DNA from 3 places in the Streptomyces sp. UC4497 genome. Region 1 is predicted to be linked to each of the others. Evidence: riboswitches for the same ligand, from Rfam matches in the RefSeq annotation. Region 1 holds a riboswitch; each other region holds the start of a gene.

Region 1 (5,542 bases):
CCGGCGCGAGTTCGAGCGCATGCGGACGGACCGCCAGGAATCGGATCCGCGGCAGGGTTTCCGCTGCTGCTGAGGCGGCCTGTGAACGATTCCGTTATCCGGACAGGGGTTCCATAGATCAAGACTCTCGCTTAGATTTCCCGCACGTTAAGCATGAGATAAGTGGGATCTCTGATGTGCGAGGGGAACGGAACCGCGAATGTCCGATGCGCCTGAAGTGAAACAACCGGTGGTCACGCCGGTGCGCGTGATCATTGCACTGTGTCTGGTCGCACCGTTCGTCGCGATGCTCTGGGTCAGCTCCTACGCCAAGATCGAACCGACGCTCATCGGCGTCCCGTTCTTCTACTGGTACCAGATGCTCTGGGTGCTCATCTCGACCGCGCTCACGATGATCGCGTACAAGCTGTGGCAGCGCGATCAGCGTGCCCGTAAGTCTGCTCAGTCGGCTGGAGGCCAGGCGTGAACGGCGGCGTCAACGGTGTCGCGCTCACCGTCTTCATCTTCTTCTTCGTGGCCGTCACGGTCATGGGCTTCCTCGCCGCGCGCTGGCGGAAGGCCGAGAACGAGGCCTCGCTCGACGAATGGGGCCTTGGCGGCCGCTCGTTCGGCACCTGGGTCACCTGGTTCCTGCTCGGCGGCGACCTCTACACGGCGTACACCTTCGTCGCCGTCCCCGCGGCGATCTACGCGGCCGGCGCCTCCGGCTTCTTCGCCGTGCCGTACACGATCCTCGTGTACCCGCTGATCTTCACCTTCCTGCCGCGCCTGTGGTCGGTCTCGCACAAGCACGGGTACGTGACGACCTCGGACTTCGTGCGCGGACGCTTCGGCTCGAAGGGCCTCTCGCTCGCGGTCGCGATCACCGGCATCCTCGCCACGATGCCGTACATCGCGCTCCAACTGGTCGGCATCCAGGCGGTCCTCGACGTCATGGGCGTCGGCGGCGGCGAGAACACCAACTGGTTCATCAAGGACCTGCCGCTGCTGCTCGCCTTCGGCGTGCTCGCCGCGTACACGTACTCCTCGGGCCTGCGGGCGCCCGCGCTGATCGCGTTCGTCAAGGACGGCCTGATCTACATCGTGATCGCGGTCGCCATCATCTACATCCCGATCAAGCTCGGCGGGTTCGAGCACATCTTCTCGGCGGCGAACGACAAGTTCGACGCGGCCAACGAAGCCGCCGGCAAACCGGTCGCCGGGCTCGCACCGGGCTCCTCGGGTACGTGGACGTACGCGACGCTCGCGCTCGGTTCGGCCCTGGCGCTGTTCATGTACCCGCACTCGATCACGGCGACGCTCTCCTCCAAGAGCCGCAACGTGATCCGCCGCAACACCACGATCCTGCCGCTGTACTCGCTGATGCTGGGCCTGCTCGGGCTGCTCGGGTTCATGGCGATCGCGGCCGGGATCAAGGTGCAGAACGGGCAGTTGGCCATTCCGCAGCTGTTCGAGAACATGTTCCCGGACTGGTTCACGGGCGTCGCGTTCGCCGCCATCGGCATCGGCGCGCTGGTCCCCGCGGCCATCATGTCCATCGCCGCGGCGAACCTGTTCACGCGCAACATCTACAAGGACTTCATCAAGCCGGACGCGACGCCCGCGCAGGAGACCAAGGTCTCCAAGCTGGTCTCGCTGCTCGTGAAGGTGGGCGCGCTGGCCTTCGTCCTCACCATGGACAAGACCGTCGCGATCAACTTCCAGCTGCTCGGCGGCATCTGGATCCTCCAGACGATGCCGGCGCTGGTCGGCGGCCTGTTCACGCGCTGGTTCCACCGGTGGGCGCTGCTCGCCGGCTGGGCGGTCGGCATGCTGTACGGCACGCTCGCCGCGTACGGCGTCGCGTCGCCGACGCAGGCGCACTTCGGCGGCTCGTCGGCGGAGATCCCCGGCATCGGTGAGATCGGCTACATCGGCCTCACGGCGTTCGTCCTGAACGTCGTCGTGACCGTCGTCGGAACCTTCGTCCTGAAGGCGTTCAAGGCCCCGGACGGCGTCGACGAGACGTCCCGCGAGGACTACACGGCCGACGCGGGCGACAAGGGCGTCCAGGTCGACCTGCCGACGGTCGGCGCGGGCGCCGGTCACTAGGCACGCACATCCGAACGCGTCGGGCCCCTCCACCACGGAGGGGCCCGACGCATTTTCCGGAAAGCGTTGCGACCACGGCATACGGTCGCGTAACCATGGCGTCGTGATCAGAACTGTGCGCCCCGATGAGTACGCCGCGCTCGGCGAGTTGAGTGCCCGCGCCTACCTGGGCAGTGGCCTCCTCGCGTTCGGCGAGGACGACTGGTACGCCGCCGAACTGCGCGATGTCGAGAAACGCGCGCGGCAGGCCGAGGTGCTCGTCGCCGAGGGCCCGGACGGCCGGGTCGTCGGCAGCGTCACCTACGTCCCCTCGCACGACCACGCCTACGCGGAGATCGCCCGCCCCTCCGAGGCCGAGTTCCGGATGCTGGCCGTGGACGTCGAGGCACGCGGGAAGGGCGTCGGCGAGGCGCTCGTGCGGGCCGTGATCGACCGGGCCCGCGCGGCCGGCAAGTCGGCGGTGGTGCTGTGCACCCAGCCGCTCGCGACCGCCTCGCACCGCCTCTACGAGCGCCTCGGCTTCACCCGGATCCCGGACCGCGACTGGTCCCCGATCCCGGAAGTGCTGCTGCGGGCGTACGAGTTGAGGCTGCCGGCCCAGGCGCCGACGGGCTGAGGACGCGGGCGCACCACGGGAACGCCGACACAACATATGGGGCTGACACGGAAGCCCGACACAACATGTATGCTCGCTCTCGCTGTCACCACAGGGGAATCCGGTGCGAATCCGGAACTGTCCCGCAACGGTGTACGTAGGCGTACAAAAACGCCCGCGTGAGTCCGATGACCTGTCGACGGCACGCCCGAGCCGACCGGCCCGGGCGTCGACGACGTCCGGGCCTCGCGGAAAGGGCCGGTGGACGAGGGCCCGCCCGTGCGCGCCCGCGCTGCCACCTCCTCCCCGCAGGCCCCGAGCCGAGCGAGGGAGAGCCTCCACGTGACCATCGCGCCCGCCGAACCGGTCTCAGCCACCCCCCAGGACGGCCCGGGTGCCGCACTGCTGCGCACCCTGACCGAGCTGACCGCCGACCTCCCCGACGCCGATCCCGGCCGGATCGCGGCCGCCGCGCTGCGCGGCCGGTCGGCGCGGGCCGATGAGGCCGAGCTGCGCGATCTCGCCACCGAGGCCGCGGCCGGCCTGATCTCCGAGGACCCCGCCTACTCCCGGCTCGCCGCCCGACTGCTCACCCGCTCCATCGCCGCGGAGGCCGCCTCGCAGGGCGTCACGTCCTTCACGGAGTCGGTCGCGGTCGGCCACCGCGAGGGCCTGATCGCGGACCGCACCGCCGAGTTCGTACGGGTGCACGCGGCGCGCCTCGACGCGCTGATCGACCTCGCGGGCGACGACCGCTTCGGCTACTTCGGCCTGCGCACCCTGCACAGCCGCTACCTGCTGCGGCACCCGATCACCCGGCACGTGATCGAGACGCCGCAGCACTTCATGCTGCGCGTGGCCTGCGGTCTCGCCGAGGACGACAGCATCCGCGCGCTCGACGAAGTGGCCGCCCTGTACGGCCTGATGAGCCGCCTCGACTACCTGCCCTCCTCCCCCACGCTCTTCAACTCCGGCACCCGCCACCCCCAGATGTCGAGCTGCTACCTGCTCGACTCCCCGCTCGACGAGCTCGACTCGATCTACGACCGGTACCACCAGGTCGCCCGCCTCTCGAAGCACGCGGGCGGCATCGGCCTCTCGTTCTCCCGCATCCGCAGCCGCGGTTCGCTGATCCGCGGCACGAACGGGCACTCCAACGGCATCGTCCCGTTCCTGAAGACGCTGGATGCCTCGGTCGCCGCCGTGAACCAGGGAGGCCGCCGCAAGGGCGCCGCGGCGGTCTACCTGGAGACCTGGCACTCCGACATCGAGGAGTTCCTCGAGCTGCGCGACAACACCGGTGAGGACGCGCGCCGCACCCACAACCTGAACCTCGCGCACTGGATCCCCGACGAGTTCATGCGCCGGGTGAACGCGGACCAGCCGTGGTCACTGTTCTCACCGGCCGACGTGCCCGAGCTGGTCGACCTGTGGGGCGAGGAGTTCGACGCCGCGTACCGCAAGGCCGAGGCCGACGGGAAGGCCCAGCGGACCATCCCGGCCCGCGATCTGTACGGCCGCATGATGCGCACCCTCGCGCAGACCGGCAACGGCTGGCTGACCTTCAAGGACGCCGCCAACCGCACCGCCAACCAGACGGCGGAGCCCGGCCACACGGTCCACTCCTCCAACCTCTGCACGGAGATCCTGGAGGTGACGGACGACGGGGAGACGGCGGTCTGCAACCTGGGTTCGGTGAACCTGGGGTCGTTCGTCGTCGAGGGCGACATCGACTGGGAGCGCCTCGACGAGACGGTCCGCACGGCCGTCACCTTCCTCGACCGCGTCGTCGACATCAACTTCTACCCGACCGACCAGGCGGGCCGCTCCAACTCCCGCTGGCGCCCGGTGGGCCTGGGCGCGATGGGCCTCCAGGACGTCTTCTTCAAGCTGCGCCTGCCGTTCGACTCGGCGGAGGCCCGCGCCCTGTCCACCCGCATCTCCGAGCGCATCATGCTCGCGGCGTACGAGGCGTCGGCGGACCTGGCCGAGCGCAACGGCCCCCTTCCCGCCTGGGAGAAGACCCGTACGGCCCGCGGCGTGCTGCACCCCGACCACTACGGCGTGGAGCTGACGTGGCCGGAGCGCTGGGCGGCGCTGCGCGAACGCATCGCGTCGGTCGGCATGCGCAACTCCCTCCTCCTCGCCATCGCGCCCACGGCCACGATCGCCTCGATCGCCGGCGTCTACGAGTGCATCGAGCCGCAGGTCTCCAACCTCTTCAAGCGGGAGACCCTGTCGGGCGAGTTCCTCCAGATCAACGGGTACCTGATCGACGAGCTGAAGAAGCTCGGCGTGTGGGACGCGCAGACCCGTGAGGCGCTGCGCGAGTCCAACGGCTCGGTGCAGGGCTTCACTTGGATCCCGGACGACGTCCGCGCCCTGTACCGCACGGCGTGGGAGATCCCGCAGCGCGGCCTCATCGACATGGCGGCGGCGCGGACCCCGTTCCTCGACCAGGCCCAGTCCCTGAACCTCTTCATGGAGACGCCGACCATCGGCAAGCTCTCCTCGATGTACGCGTACGCCTGGAAGTCGGGCCTGAAGACGACGTACTACCTGCGCTCGCGCCCGGCGACGCGCATCGCGCGGGCGGCGGGCAACAGCACCGTCCCCGCACAGACCGCGACGCCCGACCCCGACGCGGTCGCCTGCTCCCTGGAAAACCCCGAGTCCTGCGAGGCCTGCCAGTAATGACCACGACCCCTTCGGAAAAGAACCTGCTCGACCCGGGCTTCGAACTGACCCTGCGCCCCATGCGCTACCCGGACTTCTACGAGCGCTACCGCGACGCCATCAAGAACACGTGGACGGTGGAGGAGGTCGACCTCCACTCGGACGTCGCCGACCTCGCGA
Region 2 (5,542 bases), on a different contig from region 1:
GGGCTCCGCGGGGGCGGCGTCGCCGGACGGGATGGCGGCGTCGGACGAGTCGATGGCTACGGACACGTAGGCACTCCTGAGTGATCGGGCACGTGCGGGTTGACGAGCCACTTTATCGTTCCGATTGGGCCGTTTTGCGCGCGAGTTGTCGCAGCGGCGCGGCGGACACGTGTGCGATGCCCGGCCGACCCGGGCCCGGACGGCGACACGGGCGGCGACGCGGGCGGTGGCATGGGCGGTGGCGCGGACGGGCCCGCTGTTCGCGGCTCCCCCTTCTGCGAACAGCGGGCCCGGGCTCGGCCTCCACCGTGCGCCGCGGCGGGAGAGCGAAGGCACGGGAGGCTCGATACCTCAGCGTCTCAGCGCCCGGCCCCGCGACGGACGGGGCCAAGGGTCCCTCGCGGGTGGGCCGAACGGCCCGGATTCAACCTCCCCGAATCGCCCCACAACTTTCACCCCGTCCGCGCCCCCGCCCCGCGCACCACCCGCAGCAGGTACTCCTTGCGGTGCAGCGGGTCGTGGTCCGTGCGGGAGCGGCGCGGTGTGTCCTCGCGGACCGGGGCGTAGTGGTCGAAGGAGGCCTCAAGGACGCCTTCGCCCCGGGTGAGGGACGGCAGTTGTTGCTCCAGGGCGCGCACCCGTGCCGCCGGGATGAGCCCGTCGACCGTGGTCCATGCCCCGCCGTCCGTGTGCTGCCCCGTCGGCACGGCCCGCAGCCGGGTGATCACCGGCAGCACCGCCCCGTACAGGTCGGCCGGGATGTCCAGGCGGAAGCGGTGCATCGGCTCGCACACCGCCGTGCCCGCGCGGGCGAGTGCGCTCATCAGGACCAGCGGGGTCAGTCCGCGGAAGTCGCCCGCCGTGCTCGACATGGACTTGTCGAAGACGGCGTGCGCGTGGCTCTGCCGCGGCGCGTAGCCGGAGCGCGTCAGTGTCACCGTGCAGTCGGTAACCTGCCAGCCGAGCAGGCCCTGGCGCAGCGTCCTGTGCGCGGTCTCCTCGATGGCCTTGATGAAGGCCAGGGGGAGGGAGCCGAGCTCGATCCCGAGCCGGAACGCGATGCCCGAGCCGATCGGCGCCGGATCGACCCGCAGGCCGATGGTCGCCAGGAACGGGTTCCCGTCGTCCTTCATGGCTTCGAACGCCGCGCCGGAACCCGTAGGCCGCTCGACGCACAGCGGCGTCGACTCCCGGAACGTCACGTCGAGCCCGAACTCCTCGGCGAGCGTGGCCTGTACGACCTCCTTCTGCACCTCGCCGTAGAGCGACAGGAAGATCTCCTGGCGGATGTCGTCCTGCCGCAGGCCGATCAGCGGGTCCTGCTCGGCGAGCTGGGTGAGCGCGGCGAGCAGGGCGCCGCGCAGCCCCGGCCGGTCCGGGTCGACCACCGTCTCCAGCGTCGGCGGAGCGAAGTGGTGCTCCTTGACCGGGACGTGGGGCTCGCCGAGGTCGTCGCCGACGCGCACACCGCCGAGTCCCCACAGGCGCGCCACTTGCCCGGGGCCCGCCTCCGTGCGTGGTGTGTCCGCGCCGTCCGCGAAGACGCGTACGGACGTCACTCGGTCCTCCCCGCCACCGGGCAGCGCGAGCCGTTCGCGCACCCGCAGGGTCCCGGTGAACACGCGGGCGTACGCGATCTTCTCGCCGGCCGGACCGCGCTCCACCTTGAACACGCTGGCGGACAGCGGCAGTTGGGGCCTTTCCTCGGCGGGAGGGAGCAGTCGCGTGATGCCGTCCACGAGGGCGGGGATCCCCGCCCCGGTCATCGCCGAGCCGAAGTACACGGGATGCGCCTCGGTGCGCGCCGTCTGCTCGGCGAGCGCGTCGCGCAGCCGGCCGTACGTGACCGTCCCCTCGTCCTTGACGTACGCCTCCAGCAGCGCGTCGTCGTGGGCGGAGAGCACGTCGACCAGGCGGGCGCGGTGCTCCGCGTCCTGGGCGGCGTAGGGGGCGCAGAGCGCGTCCCGGCCGCCGAGGCCGTGCGGCACCGTGTTCATCGGGACCACGGCAGGGGTGAGTTTGTGCCGCAGGTCGTCGAGGAGCGCGGCCTCGCGGGCGCCGCCGCGGTCGACCTTGTTCACGAACACCAGCGTGGGGATGCGCAGCCGGCGCAGCGTCCGCATCAGGACGCGGGTCTGCGCCTGCACACCCTCCACGGCGGAGACGACGAGCACGGCCCCGTCGAGGACCCCGAGCACCCGCTCGACCTCGGCGATGAAGTCCGGGTGGCCCGGTGTGTCCACGAGATTGACGTGGGTGTCGCCGAGCGGGAACGACGCCACGGCGGACTTGATGGTGATGCCGCGCCGGCGCTCCAGGTCGAGGGAGTCGGTACGGGTGCTCCCGTCGTCGACCCGGCCGAGTTCGTCGATCACCCCGGCGGTGTGCAGGAGCCGCTCGGTCAGGCTGGTCTTACCGGCGTCGACGTGCGCGAGAATACCCAGATTCAATGTGTGCACTGACAGTCATGTCCTTGGGGGAGAGGGCAGTGGCCTTCTGAAGGAACATGTCTGCAGAGCGCATGAATCGGTCCTCACGGTAGGGGCGCGCGGGGTTGCCCGCTGCGTTCAGTGCAGCAGGGGCCGCGCGCCCCGGCAACCGAATTACGCGCCGTCGGCCACCCGCGCCGACCACCGCTGCTCGACCCGCGCCAGGCGCCAGTAGGCGATCGCCGCCGCCCACACGACCACGAACAGGCCCACGATCACGTACCCGACGTTGTCGAGGTCGAGACCCGCGATCCAACCGGTCACCGCGTCGCTCAGGTCGAGCTTGTCGTGCAGGACGCCGACGAGTTCGATCGTGCCGATGAAGAACGCGACGGCGATCGACAGACCGGTGATGGTGAGGTTGTAGAACACCTTGCGCACCGGATTGGAGAACGCCCACTGGTAGGCGAAGTTCATGAACGTGCCGTCGAGTGTGTCGAACAGGCTCATGCCCGCGGCGAACAGCAGCGGCAGGCACAGGATCGCGTACCACGGCAGGCCCGCGGCGGCGCCGCTGCCCGCCATCACCATCAGCGTCACCTCGGTCGCGGTGTCGAAGCCGAGGCCGAAGAGGAAGCCCAGCGGGAACATCTGGCCGGGGCGGGTGATGGACTTGGTGAAGCGGCCGAGGATCCGGTTCATGAACCCGCGGGAATCCAGGTGCTCCTCGAGCTTCCGCTCGTCGTAGGAGCCCGCGCGCATCGCCTTGAATACCTTCAAAATGCCCATCAGGGCAACGAGGTTGAGTGCGGCGATGAGATACAGGAACGAACCGGAGACGGTGGTGCCGACGACGCCGAGCACCTGGTGGGTGCGCGAGTCGTCGTTCATCAGGGTGCCCGCGAGGGCCGCGCCGCCCGCGACGAGCGCCGCCATCGCGACCACCACGCTGGAGTGGCCGAGCGCGAACCAGAAGCCGACCGAGACGGGCCGCTTTCCGTCCGCCATCAGCTTGCGGGTGGTGTTGTCGATGGCCGCGATGTGGTCGGCGTCGAAGGCGTGCCGCATGCCGAGCGTGTACGCGGTGATGCCGAGGCCGATTCCGAAGGCCTTGTTGTCGACTTCGTAGTGCTCGGGGACGACGAGCAGGAACAGCACGCCGAACGCGACGACGTGCAGCGCGGCAATCACCGCGATCAGGCCGGCCGTGCGCAGCGTGTCCTCGCGGCGCCAACGGAAGGCAGGGGGAGGGGAGTTCAGGGCAGGGGTCGGGGAGTTCCCGGGCAGGGTCATGCGTCGATCACGCTCCAGCACCTCGTGGATCACTTCGTGAGATGCCGCGGCCGGTCTCCTGGCTTACGGGCGTGCCCGCCGCTCCGGCCTTCCCAGCGGCCGACGGCCGCCAGTGGCGTACAGGGTGGAACGGCGCGCTCCGGACGTCGCTGTCCGAAACCCGATCACAGTGGCGAGGGCCGCTCCGGAATGGGCCCCTGAAGGGCCGTCACCGGTCTTCCCGAGCACCACGGCGCCGACCACCCTACTACCTACCCCGAAGCACGTTCGCGGGCCCGGTGGATCTCCTTGTACGCCTTCTCCCGGCCCTCCCAGTGGGAGCCGTCGACCGATTTTCCCGGCTCCAGATCCTTGTAGACCTCGAAGAAGTGGGTGATCTCCAGGCGGTCGAACTCGGGGATGTCCTCGATGTCCCGGATCGCGTCGTGCCGTGGATCGTGCGCGGGAACGCACAGCACCTTCTCGTCCGGGCCCTTCTCGTCGCTCATGACGAACATGCCGATCGCCCGGCACTCGACGACGCAGCCGGGGAACGTCGCGTCGCCGGTCAGGACGAGCGCGTCCAGCGGGTCGCCGTCGCCGCCGAGCGTGCCCTCGATGTAGCCGTAGTCCGCGGGGTACTGGGTCGACGTGAACAGCATCCGGTCGAGCCGGATCCGCCCGAGATCGTGGTCCATCTCGTATTTGTTCCGTGAGCCCTGTGGGATCTCCACGGTCACGTCGAACGCCTCGGCGTGTGCCTGGCTGCTGCCCAATGTGGCCTCCTTGCCGCATTCCGACGCCCACGAGTGTGCGCCGTGCCGGGCAAGGGCGGAACCCCTCAGGCGGCCGGGGGAATGGGGAATTCGAGTTCGGGCCGGTCCCAGGCGACGGCCGGCGGGCGCGCGGGCACGGTGCCGGTGCGGTGCGCGCCCATGGAGCGGTAGAAGCCCTCGGCGGGCGGGTGCGCGACGACGCGGACGTGGTCGAGGCCCGCGGCCAGCGCCTGCTCCCGCATATGGTCCACCAGCAGCCGCCCGATGCCCCGGCCCTGCGCCTCGTCCGCGACGAACATCAGGTCCAGCTCCGGCGGCTCGGCGAGCAGCGCGTAGAAGCCGAGCACCCGCTCGTCGGCCGGATCCACCGCTACGTAGACATGGTGCGCCTCTACGTAGTCCGGGCCCACGCGGTAGCCCGCGACCATGGAGGCGTAAGGGTCCCGGTAGGCGCCGGAGTTGCGCACGAGACGGGTGAGGCGCCGGGCGTCCTGGGCGGTGGCCCGCCGGACGGTGATCGGGGGACCCCCTCCGCGGCGCGTAATGCTCGCGTTCATGGGTCGAGTATTACGTATCCGGGGCGGGGTCAGGCCGCGGGCACGGTGGACTGCGCCTGGCGCAGGAACGTGGCGTTGTCCGGGGTCTGGCGCAGCTTGTCGAGCAGGGCCTCGTAGGAAGCGGCCGGGTCCCGGCTCTGCAGGGCGCGCCGCAGCCCGCGGACGACGCCCAACTCGGCGGCGGGGAGCAGGAGTTCCTCGCGGCGGGTGCCGGAGGGGGTGAGCTCGACGGCCGGGTGGACGCGGCGCTGCGCGAGGAGGCGGTCGAGGCGCAGCTCCATGTTGCCGGTGCTCTTGAGCTCCTCGAAGTAGTAGTCGTCGGCGCGGGAGCCGGTGTCGACGAGGGCGGTGGCGAGGATGGTCAGCGAACCCGCCTCCTCGGCGTCGCGGGCCGCGCCGAAGAAGCGCTTCGGGCCGTGCAGGGCGGCCGCGTCCACGCCGCCGGACAGGGTGCGGCCGCTGGTGGCGGCCGCGTTGTTGTACGCCCGGCACAGGCGGGTGAGGGAGT
Region 3 (5,542 bases), on a different contig from region 1:
GGCGGGGTCAGGCCCAACGACTCCATGCCGTACGCGAGTTCGTCCTCGACCGTGTCCGTCACGAAGTGCGCGAGCGGGTCCTGGCCCACCGTGCCGACGACGTCGGCGAGTTCGCGCGGCTTGTGCGTACGGGTGTCGCGGCCCGCGACGGTGACCCGGCCCGCGAGCGTGCCGCCCGTGAAGTGCGGGACCAGTCCGCTCACCGCTCCGAGGAGCGTGGACTTGCCCACCCCGGACGGTCCTGCGAGGAGCATCAACTCGCCCTCGGGGACGTGGAGTTGGATGCCGTCGACGGTGGGGCGCGAGGCGCCGTCGTAGGTCACGGAGACGTTCTCGAAGCGGATCATGACGACGCCTCCGTCTGCTTGTCGGAAATCGGCCTGTCGGGAATCGGCTTGTCGGGAGTCGGCCTGTCGGGAGCGGGTGCGAGGAAGGCCGGGAGCAGGCCGAGCAGGATGCCCGCCGCCGGCCACAGCGGCAGCTCCGGCGCCGCGAGCGGGACCACCGGCGGCTGGAGGGACGCCGGGTCCCGGGTGCCGGTCCAGATCATGACCGCCGCGGCCACCGCCCCGGACGCCGCGACCAGCCAGGCGCGTACGCCCCACACATCGGGCCGGTAGCGGGTCCGCACCGTGCGGCGGCCGCCCAGCCACAGCCCGCCGAGCGCGGCGGCGACCCCGGCCAGCAGCACCGGGAGCCCGTACCCGGCGCCGGACGCCGCGAGCAGCCCGTACGTTCCCGCGCACACCCCGATGAGGCCGCCCAGCGTGAGCGCGGCCGTGGCGCGGCGGACGGTGGGCGGCACCTCGGCGGTGCGGCCGTAGCCGCGCGCGTCCATGGCGGCGGCCAGTGCGACCGAGCGCTCCAACGCGCCCTCCAGGACCGGGAGTCCGACCTGGATCAGCCCGCGCAGACCGCGGTCCGGACGGCCGCGCAGGCGTCGCGCCGCCCGCAGCCTGCGGACGTCCGCGACCAGGTTCGGGGCGAACGTCATCGCCACGACGACCGCGACCCCGGCCTCGTACAGCGCGCCCGGCAGCGACTTGAGCAGTCGGGAAGGGGACGCGAGCGCGTTGGCGGCGCCCACGCAGATGAGGAGCGTGGCCAGCTTCAGGCCGTCGTAGAGCGCGAAGACGAGGCCTTCGAGCGTCACCGGGCCGCCGATCCGTACCCCCTGCGCCCACTCCGGCAGCGGCATCTCTGGCAGCGTGAACAGCAGGTGAGTGCCCGGGATCGCCGAGCCGAGCAGCGTCGCGAAGACCAGGCGGATGCCGAGCACGGCCAGCGCCAGCTTCACGAACGCCCCGTACGAACGCGCCCACGGCGCCTCCGTGCGGCGCGCCGCCACCACGTACCCGGCGACGCCGATCAGCATCGCGAGCAGCAGCGGGTTCGTGGTGCGGGACGCGGCCGTGCCGAGGCCGAGCGCCCAGATCCACCAGGCGCCCGGGTGCAGGGAGTTGGAGCGGTGGGCCCTGGGGGCGCGGAGCTGGGAGGCGGCCATGCGTCAGCGGCGGCGGCGTCGGGCCTGCACGCCGGCCGCGATGCCGAGCACGACGACCACGGCGATGCCCGCGATGAGGCCGACCGAGGGGCCGCCGTCGTCGTCGGACTGCGAGGCGGAGTCCTTCGCGGACGGCGTCGAGGGCGTCTTGTCGGGCGTCTCCTTGGACACCTGCTCGCCGCAGCCCGACTTCGGGTAGCCGGAGATCGCGCACAGCATCGCGCTGCTGTCGTAGCGCAGCGGCTTCGCGACGGCGGCGAGGGCGTCGGCGCTCGTCGCGTTCTCGGCCACCCGCGCGCACGCGGTGCGCGGCTTCGGCGGGGTCTCGCCGCCCGGGGCGTCGGCCGCCGTGCCGGAGTCGATGACGAGCGCGATCCGCTTCTTGCCGTCCCCGGCGGATGTGCCGGAACAGATCGTGTCGAAGTCGGCGGCGCCGCGCGGCTGCTTCGCGTCCTTCGAGTCCGCGCTCACCGCGAACCGGAAGCCCTGCACGTCGCCGTCGTCCGGCTTGGTCTGCGAGGGGCCCGCCGTCGCGTACGTCCAGGTGTTCTTGGTGTTCTTGGAGCCGTCCTGCTCCCAGAACGACCAGTACCGGTACCCGGCAGCCTGCGCCGGGGCGACGGTCATGGCGAGGAGCGCGACGAGCAGTCCTACGACGAGCCCGCCGAGCCCGGCCGACCTGCGCGCGGTCACGGCTGCTGCTTCTTGCGGCCGCTGAGCAGGAAACCGGCGCCCACGGCCGCGATGAACATCACGCCGATGATCCACCAGTTGGCACCGCTGCCACCGTCGTCCTTCTTCTCGTCCGAGTCCGACGCGGACGACTTCGTGGAGGCGGGCTCCGGGCCGGTCTTGTTGAGCGCGCTCACCAGGTCCGTCCCGCCGAAGTCGCGCGGGTCGTTGCCGGTGGCGTGCGCCGCGAAGATCAGCTCGGCGTAGGCGGCGGGTCCGGTCTGCGCGGCCCAGCCCTTCGCGTTCTTCTCCAGCCAGGTGTACGAGTCCTTCGTGGCCTTGACGCCCTCCGCCGCGGCGACGGCGGTGACCGCGTCGGCGGTGTTGCCGTAGTCGGGCTGATCGGTGGCGCCGGCCAGCTGGGACTTCAGGTAGAGGTGGGTGTCGAGCTGGTTCTGCAGGTAGACGGCGCCGTTGTGCGCGATGTCCTTCGCGTTCTTGCCGTCCTCGCAGGTGTACGCGTCCGGAGCCGTGCCCTTGCCGGGCGCGAAGCCGGTGCCGAGGGCGCCGAGCACACCGGCGGCGGTGGCGTCGGCGTTCGCGGCGAGCTCGCCCTTCTTGTCCGGCTGGTAGGCGAGGGCGCCGCCGTCCTTGCCCTTGGAGCAGGGGAGGGCGAGCGAGGCGAGGGCGTCGGTGCCGGTCTTCCCCTTGCCCGACTTCACCTCGGACGGCTTCTCACCGGCCGCGACGAGGGCGCCGATGGCGACGGACGTGGAGTTCGCGTCGCTGTCCATGCCCTGGCTGTAGCCCCAGCCGCCGTCGGCGTTCTGGGTCTTCTTCAGCCGGTCGACGCCCTTGGCGACCTCGCCGTCACGGCCGCCGACCGCGGCGAGGGCCTGGACGGCGGCCGCGGTGGCGTTGCTGTCGATCTTGGTCTTGGCGTCGCAGGGCTTGGTGGGCTCGGCGCGGAAGGCGGCGAAGCCGCCGTTCTCGCACTGCTGCCCGGCCAGCCAGTCGACGGCCTTCGCCGCGGGCTTCACGCCCACGGTGTCCTGCGCGACGAGCGCCAGCGACTGCCGCCAGACTCCGTCGTACGTGGGGTCGCCCTTGCCGTAGAGGCCCGACGGGACGACCGTCTTCGGCGAGGGGGAGGCGCTGTCCGCGCTCGCGGCCTGCGCGCCCATGGCGCCGATCGCGACGGTCGCGGCGACGAGCGCGGCGCTGCGGCGAATGTTCATGGTGGGGCGGGTGCCTCTCCCTGCGGGGAGCGGGGCGGCGCGGCACACGGGGGTACCGGGCGGCTCCGGCTCCGTATTCCTCGACGGTCCTGAGCCGAGCGCGTACGTATGAGGCATTCCGGCTGTCACGGCTGCGGGTCAGCGCCGGATTTGCACCGGCTTCCCCTCGTACGTACGTACTGACGACGTCTTTACTGTACCCGGCGGGGTGGCTCCGGCCCCCGGGCTCCGCCCCGGCCACCCGCGCGGGGCTCCGCCCCGGACCCCGCGCCTCAAACGCCGGCGGGGCTGAAAATGCCGCACCGGCGTGACGGCCTCGGGGCTCCGCCCCGGACCCCGCGCCTCAAGCGCCGGCGGGGCTGGAAATGTCCACCGGGCCGTCGTCGCTGCCGCGCGGAGCGCCTACGTAGGGCTCGACCGCCGAGCCGAAGCCCCCCGACCCCTCGCCGGAGAGGTTCTTGCGGACCGAGTCCAGGATGGTGAGGCCCTGGCCGACCAGGCCCGCCGCGATCTCGCCCAGACCATCCGCCCCGTTCAGAACGTTGACGTTCGCCCCGGCGAGACCCGCCGAGGCCTCCTTCACGATCTGCGGCAGCTGGTCGATGAGCATGCGGTCGAGGGCGACCCGGTCGTACGACGCCGCCGCCTCCGCCTGGATCTTCATCCGCTCCGCCTCGGCGAGAGCCAGGACGCGGATGCGCTCCGCGTCGGCCTGCGCCGGCTTGACGACCTCCGACACCAGCTGCTTCTCCCGCAACTCGGCCTGCCTCATGGCCAGTTCGGTCTGGGCCGCGAGGACCTCCTGCTGGGCGTGGGCGAGCGCGAGCGGACCCGCCTGCTCGGCCTGCGCCTTGGCGCGGTCCACCTCGGCGCTGTACTCGGCCTGCACGATCGCGGTCTGCCGCGCGTACTCGGCCTGCTTGCGGGCCGCCGCCTGCTCCGCCTCGGCGGACGCCTGCGTGGCCTGCGCCTGCGCGATCTGCGCCTGCCGCTGGATCGCGGCCTTGTGCGGGCGCGACATCGCCTCGATGTACCCGGTCTGGCCGTCGTCGATGGACTGGATCTGCAGCGAGTCGACGTGCAGGCCGATCTTCGCCATCTCGGCCTTCGACGTGTCGAGGACCTCCGTGGCGAGCTTCTGCCGCTCGGTCACGATCTCCTCGACCGTCATCGAGCCGATGATCGAGCGCAGATGACCGGCGAAGATGCGCCCGGTGAGGACCGACATCTGGTCCTGGTCGGAGAGGAAGCGCTGACCGGCGTTGACGATCGACTCGTGGTCGTTGCCGACCTTGAAGGCGATCACGGCGCGCACGGTCAGGGCGATGCCCTGCTTGGTCACACACTTCTCGACGACTTCCGCCTCGCTCATCGCGAGCGACAGGAAGCGGGTCTTGCGGAACACGGGGAGCACGAACTTCCCGTGTCCGGTGACGACGCGGAACGGCGCTCCCCCAAGTCCCCGCCTGCCGCCCGAGATCAGCATCGCCTCGTCGGGCGCGGGAACGCGATATCCGAACATGCCTGTACGTCTCCTTAGCGGGCGTCGCCCTCGCCGCCGGGGAGAAGAGGGTCGGACCAGGCCATGACCACGACCTGCCGGCAGCCGCGGGACTCGATCACGAGCACGGTGGCGCCCCGCTCCAGGGGCTCGTCCGAGTACGCGAGAAAGGTCTCGGTTCCGCCCCTGACCTGCACCAACACCTCACCCGGACCGGCGGCCCCACGTGTGCCGAGAACCAGCTTCCCCGTTTGGCCGACCACAGCCTCGTCCGGCGTCATCGGCGGGCGCCCCCTTGTCGTTCCAGCTCGTGCGAGCTCTTGTGGCCAGAACATACGCCTGCGGGGGCGGGCCTTCCATCAGGGCACGGCAAAGATCCTCCCTGGGGCGGGAGTTCGACGACAGGACCTAGTGCGGGCTTGCTTGGTACGTCACCGGATCGCTGCCCGCGACCTGTTCCACCCGGCCCGACTTCTGCAGGCGGCGCAGGTGAGCCTCCGCCTCCGACACCGCGATCGTCCGTGACCCGTAAGGGATTTGGGCCCACGGGCGGTTCCACTCCATACGTTCGGCGAGCTGCCATGGGGTGAGGGGGGAGGAGAGGAGGGCGAGGAGGCCGGTCAGGCG

Evidence for each region. A riboswitch is a leader RNA that binds a small molecule or an ion and turns the genes downstream of it on or off. The one in region 1 is predicted to bind cobalamin.
Region 2: it holds a riboswitch for cobalamin, as region 1 does, so the genes downstream of both, nicT (Nickel transporter NicT) here and ACYSUO_RS31890 (ribonucleoside-diphosphate reductase subunit alpha) in region 1, are expected to answer to the same signal.
Region 3: it holds a riboswitch for cobalamin, as region 1 does, so the genes downstream of both, ACYSUO_RS36260 (prenyltransferase/squalene oxidase repeat-containing protein) here and ACYSUO_RS31890 (ribonucleoside-diphosphate reductase subunit alpha) in region 1, are expected to answer to the same signal.

What each region holds. Positions count from the first base shown of each region.
Region 1 covers NZ_JBTYHB010000031.1:31,521-37,062, reverse strand. The annotation lists gene ACYSUO_RS31910 (YbdD/YjiX family protein) at 1-73, shown strand, start outside; gene ACYSUO_RS31905 (DUF3311 domain-containing protein) at 200-466, shown strand; gene mctP (monocarboxylate uptake permease MctP) at 463-2,091, shown strand; gene ACYSUO_RS31895 (GNAT family N-acetyltransferase) at 2,195-2,707, shown strand; cobalamin riboswitch at 2,771-2,901, shown strand; gene ACYSUO_RS31890 (ribonucleoside-diphosphate reductase subunit alpha) at 3,029-5,380, shown strand; gene ACYSUO_RS31885 (ribonucleotide-diphosphate reductase subunit beta) at 5,380-5,542, shown strand, end outside.
Region 2 covers NZ_JBTYHB010000010.1:72,344-77,885, forward strand. The annotation lists gene ACYSUO_RS16220 (hypothetical protein) at 1-66, opposite strand, end outside; gene ACYSUO_RS16225 (GTP-binding protein) at 453-2,459, opposite strand; gene nicT (Nickel transporter NicT) at 2,604-3,722, opposite strand; cobalamin riboswitch at 3,754-3,969, opposite strand; gene ACYSUO_RS16235 (inorganic diphosphatase) at 3,974-4,477, opposite strand; gene ACYSUO_RS16240 (GNAT family N-acetyltransferase) at 4,543-5,034, opposite strand; gene rho (transcription termination factor Rho) at 5,064-5,542, opposite strand, start outside.
Region 3 covers NZ_JBTYHB010000042.1:9,789-15,330, forward strand. The annotation lists gene ACYSUO_RS36245 (ABC transporter ATP-binding protein) at 1-347, opposite strand, end outside; gene ACYSUO_RS36250 (energy-coupling factor transporter transmembrane component T) at 344-1,504, opposite strand; gene ACYSUO_RS36255 (SCO2322 family protein) at 1,508-2,131, opposite strand; gene ACYSUO_RS36260 (prenyltransferase/squalene oxidase repeat-containing protein) at 2,194-3,414, opposite strand; adenosylcobalamin-variant (AdoCbl-variant) riboswitch at 3,518-3,593, opposite strand; gene ACYSUO_RS36265 (flotillin family protein) at 3,758-4,936, opposite strand; gene ACYSUO_RS36270 (hypothetical protein) at 4,951-5,196, opposite strand; gene ACYSUO_RS36275 (MBL fold metallo-hydrolase) at 5,324-5,542, opposite strand, start outside.